One region of the Amycolatopsis sp. NPDC059027 genome, then DNA from elsewhere that is predicted to be linked to it. Evidence: predicted binding sites of a transcription regulator. Region 1 holds the regulator's gene; the other holds the start of a gene.

Evidence for each region. The regulator HspR, encoded in region 1, represses chaperone genes until heat shock. The targets are predictions, from matches to a motif close to ANNTTGAGTNNNNNNNACTCAANNT.
Region 2: the regulator HspR is predicted to act here: its motif matches at 2,308-2,332, upstream of lon (endopeptidase La).

Annotation. Positions count from the first base shown of each region.
Region 1 covers NZ_JBHYIK010000036.1:16,165-20,548, forward strand. Annotated here, with positions in the region: gene grpE (nucleotide exchange factor GrpE) at 1-119, shown strand, start outside; gene dnaJ (molecular chaperone DnaJ) at 150-1,316, shown strand; gene ACFWY9_RS24490 (heat shock protein transcriptional repressor HspR) at 1,322-1,750, shown strand; gene ACFWY9_RS24495 (MFS transporter) at 1,980-3,467, shown strand; gene ACFWY9_RS24500 (DUF305 domain-containing protein) at 3,781-4,356, opposite strand; gene ACFWY9_RS24505 (lytic polysaccharide monooxygenase) at 4,341-4,384, opposite strand, start outside.
Region 2 covers NZ_JBHYIK010000033.1:65,581-69,964, forward strand. Annotated here, with positions in the region: gene lon (endopeptidase La) at 1-2,293, opposite strand, end outside; gene ACFWY9_RS23320 (SAM-dependent methyltransferase) at 2,560-3,414, opposite strand; gene ACFWY9_RS23325 (GNAT family N-acetyltransferase) at 3,493-4,384, opposite strand, start outside.

The DNA of each region.
Region 1 (4,384 bases):
GGGTGCTGCGGGCCGCGCTGGTCGCGGTCACCGACCACGAACCGGGCGCCGCGCCGGTGGACCCGCCGGTCGGCGGCGAGCTGCCGCTGGACGGCCTCGATGAGCAGAACCAGCAGTAAGTCGTCACGTGAGGAAGGAGGAGACGTTCGGTGAGTGCGCGAGAATGGATCGGTAAGGACTTCTACCGCGAGCTGGGCGTCTCCTCCGACGCCACGGCCGACGAGATCAAGAAGTCCTATCGCAAGCTCGCCAAGGAGAACCACCCCGACGCCAACGCGGGCAACGCGGAGGCCGAGCAGAAGTTCAAGGCGGTCTCCGAGGCCTACGGCGTGCTGTCGGATCCGGCCAAGCGCAAGGAGTACGACGAGGCACGGCGTCTCTTCGGCTCCGGCGGCGCGGGCGGGTTCAACTTCCCGGGCGGTGGCTCGGGCGGCTTCGACGTCGGCGACATCTTCGGTCAGGCGGGCGGCCAGCAGGGCGGTTTCGGCGGGCTCGGCGACATCCTCGGCGGGCTGTTCGGCCGTCGCGGTTCGGCAGGCGCCACGGCGAACCGGCCGCAGCGCGGCGCGGACGTCGAGACCGACGTCCGGATCGACTTCGTCGAGGCGGTCAAGGGCGCGACCCTGCCGCTGCGGCTGTCGAGCCCGGCGACGTGTTCGACGTGTGGTGGCCAGGGCGCCAAGCCCGGCACCTCGCCGCGGACCTGCCCGACCTGTCAGGGATCCGGGCTGGTCAGCCGCAGTCAGGGCGCGTTCGCGTTCTCCGAGCCGTGCCGTGACTGCCGTGGCCGCGGGACGATCATCGACGACCCGTGCCCCGAATGCGGCGGCGAAGGCGTCAGCACTCGCACGCGGACGCTGACGGTCCGGATCCCGCCGGGTGTCGACGACAACCAGCGGATCCGGCTGGCCGGTCAGGGCGAGCCCGGCCGTGGCGGGGCGCAGGCGGGCGATCTGTACGTCCGCGTGCACGTCGCGCCGCACGAGCTGTTCGGGCGCAAGGAACTCGACCTGACGCTTTCGGTGCCGGTCGACTTCACCGAGCTCGCGCTCGGCACCACGATCACCGTGCCCACGCTGGAGGGCAAGGTGTCGCTGAAGGTGCCACCGGGCACCGCGAGCGGCCGGGTGCTGCGGGTGCGCGGCAAGGGCATCGCGAAACGGGACGGTTCACAGGGCGACCTTCTGGTCACTCTTCAGGCGGCGGTTCCCGCCAAACTGGACGACGAGGCGCGCGCGGCGCTGGAGACGTACGCCGAGGCGATGGCCGGGCACGATCCCCGGCCGGAGATCACCAAACTGCTCGAAGGCAGGTGAGTGCGATGTTCGGCGGACTGCCCCACGGCGCGGACGAGGACACGCCGGTGTTCGTCATCTCGGTGGCGGCACAGCTTTCCGGCATGCACGCGCAGACCCTGCGGTCGTACGACCGCCAGGGTCTCGTCTCCCCCGGCCGGACCTCAGGTGGTGGTCGGCGCTACTCGATGCGGGACATCGCGCTGCTGCGCGAGGTGCAGCGGCTCTCGCAGGAGGACGGCGTCAACCTCGCGGGCATCAAGCGCATCATCGAACTGGAGAACCAGGTCGACGCGCTCCGCTCCCGGCTCGCCGAACTGACCGAAGAACTCGCGGCCGCCTACGCCGCGGCGGAGCGCAGCGTCGCGGCGGTGCACGCTTCGTACCGGAAGGATCTGGTGCCGTTCCAGCCCCAGACCTCGCTGGTCGTGTGGAAGCCAACGAAACGCCGGTAGATTCCGGCTTTCGGCGCGGATGGGGCGTCCGGTCCTCGTGACCGGGCGCCCCATTCTTTTCGTACCCGGTTCACCTCGGCCGAAGTCCGTGATGTCCGCCGCAAGGTCGTGAACGGTCCGCTGAGGATGTTGTAGTATCCGGCTATCGGGGTAGAAACGTGCTCCCCGGGAGCACGCGCATACGCGGTATCGAGCGATCCGTCACTCCTTCACCTCGAAGGAGTGCGCAATGCGTCCCCCTGTTCATCGACAATCCCGCGCGACGCCGAGTACCCCTCGGTCGCTGGTCGAGGTTTGGCCTGCGCTGGCCGGGCTCTCGGCCGTGTTCCTGTTCGAGATGCTCGACAACTCGGTCCTCAATGTCGCGTTGCCGACCATCGGCCGTCAGCTCTCCGCCTCGACGACCACCCTGCAATGGGTGACCGGGGCGTATTCCGTGGTGTTCGGCGGGCTGATGCTGGCGTTCGGAGCGCTGGCCGACCGCGCCGGCCGCCGCAAGGTCATGCTCGTCGGCCTCGTGCTGCTCGGCGTGGCGAGCCTGGCCACGATGTTCGTCACCGTCGCGTGGCAGCTCATCGCCGTCCGGGTGCTCATGGGTGTCGCGGCCGCGATGACGACGCCGGGGTCACTCGCCCTCGCGTTCCGGCTGTTCACCGATGACAAGCTGCGCGTGCGCGCGACCACGCTGATCTCGACGGTGGGCCTGGTCGGTCTCGCTGTCGGCCCCACCGTCGGCGGTTTCGTGCTCACCTTCGCGCCGTGGCAGGTCCTGCTGCTGGCGAACGCGCCGGTCGCCGCGCTCGCGTTCATCGGCATTCGCGTCGGTATCCCCGCCGATGACCCCGCCGACCTGCACCGTGATCCGATCGACGTCGCGGGCGCTGTCCTGGGTACCGCGACGATCGTCCTCGCGCTTCTCGCCCCCACGTTCTTCGTCGAAGCAGGCGCCGCCTCGGCGCTGCCCTGGGTCGCCACCGCGGCGGCCCTCGTCGTCGGGACCTGCTTCGTCATCCGCGAGAAGACCGCCCGGCACCCCTTGCTCGACCTGAAGCTCGTCGCGCGCCCGCTCGTGTCCAGTGGTCTGGCGCTCAAGGCGGCGGCGGGACTGGCCACGGCCGGGCTCAGTTACCTCGTGACACTGCAGCTTCAGCTCGATCTGGGCTGGACACCCGCCCAAGCGGCCATCGGGATGCTGCCCCAGGTCGTCGTCCTGATCGCCGGGGGTGCGCTCATCAGTCCCCTGATCACCCGCGTCGGGCTCACCAAGGCCGCCTGGCTCAGCGCCGTCGCGGTCGTGTGCGGACTCGCCGTCTACACGGCACTCGGCAGGCTCGGCTACGTCTGGATCGCCGCCGCACTCGTCCTCGTCGCGGCGGGTATGCGCGTGGTCGGTGTCGTGGCGGGCAACAACGTGATGCGTGGCCTGCCGGAGAACCGCACCACCATCGGAGCCGCGCTCATCGATACCGCCAGCGAGGTCACCACCGGGATCGGCATCGCCCTCAGCGGCACCATTCTGGCGGCGATCTTCCCCGGCGCGCTGACGAAGGCCGTTTGGAGCGCCCAGCAGACCGTCGACTTCGGGGACGCGATCACCTACGCGGGTCTCGCGCTCACCCTGTTGTCCGCGACTCTCGTGGGATGGGGCATCGTCCGCGGTCCTCGTGCCGAGAGCGACGTGCCCGCATCGTCCACTCCCGACGCGACAGACGCTTAGAGCGGCCCTTGAGGCGGTCCTGATGCCCTCGATGACGCGTACGACCGCGGCGTCTTCGGGCATCGCCTCCGCACGAACGGACCGTTCGTGCGCCTCGAAGTCCGCGAATGCCACATTGAGGGAATCAGAGTCCCTCAATGTGGCCTCCACGGACACGATTCCCGTGCCGCGCCGTTTCCACGGGAACCGTCCGTTGTGGACAACTAGTGCCCTGCGCTGTCGAAGTCGGGGTTTTGTCGGTTCCGGGCGATAGAATGGTGCAGGGACGTCCCCCAGGGCGGGTGGGGGGTGCCTTGGTGGTGGGGCAGGGGCGTCAGGTGGTGTAGCCGAGGAGCTGCTTGATCTCGGCGGTGCGGGATTCGACGATGCGGTGGGCCAGATCGCGGGCGGCGGGGTTCTTGCCGGTCGAGGTTTCGGTCTGGGCCATTTCGACGGCGTTGTGCTGGTGCCCGGCGAGGATGTCGAGGAATCGGCGCTCGAAGTCCTTGCCGGGAGCGGACTTCAGTGCGCCGACCAGATCGGGGTCGGTCATCCGCATGCCACCGTGCGCCGCGTGCGCGCCCGCGTCGGCCGTGGCGGGCTGGCCCCAGTCACGCAACCAGCCCTTCATGCCCTCGGCCTCGGACCGTTGCGTCGTCTCGATCGCCGCGGCGAGTTCGGCGACCGCCGGGCGCACCGGATGGTCACGCGCCAGCCGGACGATCTCCACGCCCTGCTCGTGATGCGGGATCATCATCTGCAGGAACATCACGTCGGCGGCGTTGAACTCCGGCGCGCTCGACGGCGTGCGTACCGGTGGTGGGGCCGCCGCGCCCCCGGAACATCCGGTGAGCACCAGAAGCGCGACAGCCAAACCCAGGAAGAGCCGGAACCTCACAGTTTCTGCCACAGCGCGGGCGTGCTCGACGGTTCCCAGC
Region 2 (4,384 bases), on a different contig from region 1:
CGTCGTCGAGGTCCGGTTCGTTGCGCTGCGGGATGATCACGGTCTTCATCCCGGCCCGGTGCGCGGCGAGCAGTTTCTGCTTGACCCCGCCGATGGGCAGCACCCGCCCGGTCAGTGACACCTCGCCGGTCATCGCGACGTCCGCACGCACCACGCGGCCGGAGAGCAGCGAGGCCAGCGCCGTCGTCATCGTGATCCCGGCGCTCGGCCCGTCCTTCGGCACCGCGCCCGCGGGCACGTGGACGTGGATGCCGCGCTCCTTCAGATCGCCGACCGGCAGCTCCAGCTCCGCACCGTGCGAGCGCAGGTAGGACAGCGCGATCTGCACCGACTCCTTCATCACGTCGCCGAGCTGGCCGGTGAGCTGCAGCCCGGTCGCGCCGGACTCCGGATCCGCCAGCGACGCCTCGATGTAGAGCACGTCACCACCGGCGCCGGTCACCGCCAGACCTGTTGCCACACCGGGGGTGGCGGTCCGCTGGGTCGACGCGGGCAGCGAGGACTCCGGCAGGTGCCGTGGCCGGCCGAGGTAGGTCTCCAGGCCCTCGGCGTCCACCGTGACCGGCAGGGTGACCTCGTCGAGCGCGACCTTGGTGGTGATCTTGCGCAGCACCTTCGCGATCGTCCGGTTCGCGTTGCGCACGCCCGCCTCGCGGGTGTACTCGGCGGCGATCCGGCTGAACGCCTCGTCGGTGATGACTACGTCGCCCTCGCCCAGCCCGGCGCGTTCCAGCTCGCGGGGGAGCAGGTGGTCGCGGGCGATGGTCACCTTCTCGTGCTCGGTGTAGCCGTCGAGCGTGACCAGCTCCATGCGGTCCAGCAGCGGGCCGGGGATGGTCTCCAGCGCGTTCGCCGTCGCCAGGAACACCACATCCGACAGGTCCAGCTCGACCTCGAGGTAGTGGTCCCGGAACGTGTGATTCTGCTCCGGATCGAGCACTTCCAGCAGTGCGGCGGTCGGGTCGCCGCGGTAGTCGGCGCCGACCTTGTCGATCTCGTCGAGCAGCACGACCGGGTTCATCGAGCCCGCTTCCTTGATGGCGCGGACGATCCGGCCGGGCAGCGCGCCGACGTAGGTCCGCCGGTGCCCGCGGATCTCCGCCTCGTCGCGGATGCCGCCGAGCGCGACGCGGACGAACTCGCGGCCCATCGCCTTCGCCACCGATTCGCCCAGCGACGTCTTGCCGACGCCGGGAGGGCCCGCGAGCGCGAGCACCGCGCCGGAACGCCGGCCGCCGACCGGCCCGAGCCCCGACTCCGCGCGGCGCTTGCGCACGGCCAGGTACTCGATGATGCGTTCCTTGACGTCGTCGAGCCCCGCGTGGTCGGCGTCGAGGATCGCCCGCGCGCCCGCGATGTCGTGGACGTCGGTGGTGCGCTCGTTCCACGGCAGTTCCAGCACCGTGTCGAGCCAGGTCCGGATCCAGCCGCCCTCCGGCGACTGGTCCGAGGTCCGCTCCAGTTTGTCCACTTCGGACAGTGCGGCCTTCTTGACGTGCTCGGGCAGCTCGGCGGCCTCGACCCGGGCACGGTAGTCGTCGTCGGCCGCGGATCCGTCCAGCTCGCCCAGCTCCTTGCGGATCGCCTCGAGCTGGCGGCGCAGCAGGAACTCTTTCTGCTGCTTCTCCATGCCCTCCTGGACGTCCTTGCGGATCGTGTCCGTGACCTCCAGCTCGGCGAGGTACTCGCGGCTCCATTCGAGCGCCTTCTCCAGGCGCGTCGAGACGTCGAGCGTAGTGAGCAGCTCGAGCTTCTGTTCGGTCTTGAGGTACGGCGCGTTGCCGGACAGGTCGGCGACCGCGGAGGGCTCCTCGACCTGCTGGACGGCGTCGATCAGCTGCCAGCCGCCACGCTGTTGCAGCACGGAGATGACGACGGCCTTGTACTCGGTGGCGAGCTGGGCCGTGCGGTCGTCGGTGACCTCGGGGGCGTCGTCGGCGTGGACCCAGCGGGCGGCGCCCGGGCCGTCGGCGATGCGGCCGACGGCGGCGCGGTGGGTGCCGCGTAGCAGGACCGCGGCCTTGCCGCCGGGGACGCGGCCGACGCGTTCGACGGTCGCGACGGTGCCTACCTCGGCGTACTCGCCGTGGACGCGGGGGACGATCAGGACCTCGGCCTTCGCCGCCGCGGCGGAGCGGATGCCGGGGAAGGACGCCTGCGCCGGCGTCTTGGCCTGGGCGGACTCCACCGCGGCCCGGGTCTCGCTGTCGGTCAGGTCGAGCGGGACCACCATGCCCGGCAGCACGACGTCGTCGTCCAGCGGGAGCACGGGCAGGAGGCGGGTGTCGGTCATGTGCACTCCTCGGTTAGTTGAGTCTGCCTAGCTCAACTCTCCGATCGACCGGTTTGTTTCCACTGGAGCGTTCGCCCGCAGCGATCACCCCCGCCCACCCCAAACATCCGACCCCCTCCTAGCCCCCTGCCCGCCCCCGAGCGCGTTTAGCCCGCTAAACGCGCTCGCCGAGGGGGCACCCGAGTGCGTTTAGCCCGCTAAACGCGCTTGGTCGCGGGAGGGGGCGGGGTGGACATCGGAGGTGTGGAGGGGAAGGGAGGGGTGGGTCAGGCGGGCTTTTCGGCCACGCCGCACCACGCGAAGGGCCGCGCCTCGGCCTCGACGGCGTTCAGCTGACGGTCCGGCCGCCAGTCGGGAAGGTGCACGACGCCGGGCTCCAGCAGCGTCCAGTCCCCGAACAGCGCGACGATCTCGTCGCGGTCCCGCAGCCACATCGGGTTGCTCGTGTTCCGGTACTGCTCGACGAGCCAGCGCAGCCCGTCCAGTGCCTCGCCCGGCTCGCCGTCGCCCTCGCTCATGTGCGAGATCACCAGCCTGCTGCCCGGCGGCAGCGCGTCCCGGTACGTCCGCACGATCCCGGCGGGGTCGTCGTCCGGCCCGGCGAAATGCAGCACGGCCACCAGCATCAGGCAGACCGGCTGCGTGAAGTCGATCAGTTCCCGCGTCCGCGGGTCACGCAGGACCGTCTTCGGGGAGCGCATGTCGGCCTGGACGATCCCGGCCCAGTCGGTCGCGCCCTCCTCTTCCAGGATGACCGTCGCGTGTGCCACCGCCACCGGCTCGTAATCGACATAGACCACTTTCGCCGGCTCGTCGTCGGGCAGTTCGGCCGCGATCACCTCGTGCACGTTCCCGGCTGTCGGGACCCCCGAGCCGAGGTCGATGAACTGCCGGATCCCGCCGTCCAGCGCGCTGCGCACCGCCCGGTTCATGAACTCCCGGTTGTGCCGGGCACCCGGTTTGACGTACGGCCACTGCCGTTCCATCCGGCGCCCGAACTCGCGGTCGACGGCCCAGTTCTGGCTGCCCCCGAGATACCAGTCGTAGATCCGCGCCGCGGACGGCTTCTCGGTGTCGACGCCCTCCGGCGCGGTCGGCGCGGAATCCCCCTGCTCGGTCACTATCGGTCCCCTCGCTCGCGCGTTCCTGTGCTCAGCGTAGCGAGCGCGGGGCCTGCGAGAAGCCGCCACGCGCCGTAGTCACCGAACCGCCGGCCGCCGTTGCCAGTACGTCCACAGCGGGCGATAGCCCTGCGCGTACCAGAACGGCGTCGACCGCGGATTCGCCGCGGCGTGGTGCAGCAGCACGACGTCGGCGCCCTCCTCGTCGAGAACCTGGTGCGCGTGGGTCGCCAGCGCGGTGCCGACACCGGACGACCGCGCGGCCTCCGCGACCGCCAGCGACGACAGATAGCCGACGCGGGTAGCGGCGACGCGGCCGCTGATCCAGCCGGTCTCGCCGGGGTGCTGGACGTTCACCATGCCGAGCGGACGGCCGTACAACTCGGCGATCCACAACGGCGGCTCCGGCCGTTTCAGCTGTTCGGCGAGGTCCTTGGCCAGGATCTCCTCGACACCCGCGCGGAGGTTGACCGTGCCGAACTGGGCGTCGTAGGAATGCAGCTCCATCCCCAGCGCGACGGCGGTCTCGAGGTCGCCGGGCTCGGCACGGCGGATCTTGACGCCCGGCGTGCCGCGCGGGCCCGCCGGGGTCAGCCGCTCGGCGGGCCGCACCGCGATCACGCGCAGTGGCGCGAAGCCGTGGTGCAGCATCTCGCGCGCGCCCGCCGCGTCCCGGCTCGCACGGGGCACGATCGCCGCGGTCTCGGTGTCGCCCGGTTCGGCGACCGCGCGCAGATGTTCATCCCATCGGGTGAGCAGCGCGTCGAGCGCGTCCGCCGGGCGCGGGCCCGCCAGCTGGAGGTCGAGCCGGTGCTCGGTCAGCGCGCGCCAGGGCGCGTTCGGGGCGTCGCGGTCGACCTGGACGCGGGAAGCGAGGCCTGCCGCGGCGGAGTCACCGGCCCCGACGCCCAGCACCACGGCGTTTTCCGAGGTCTCGAAGGGAGTCGAACCGGGGAGCAGGGGATCCACC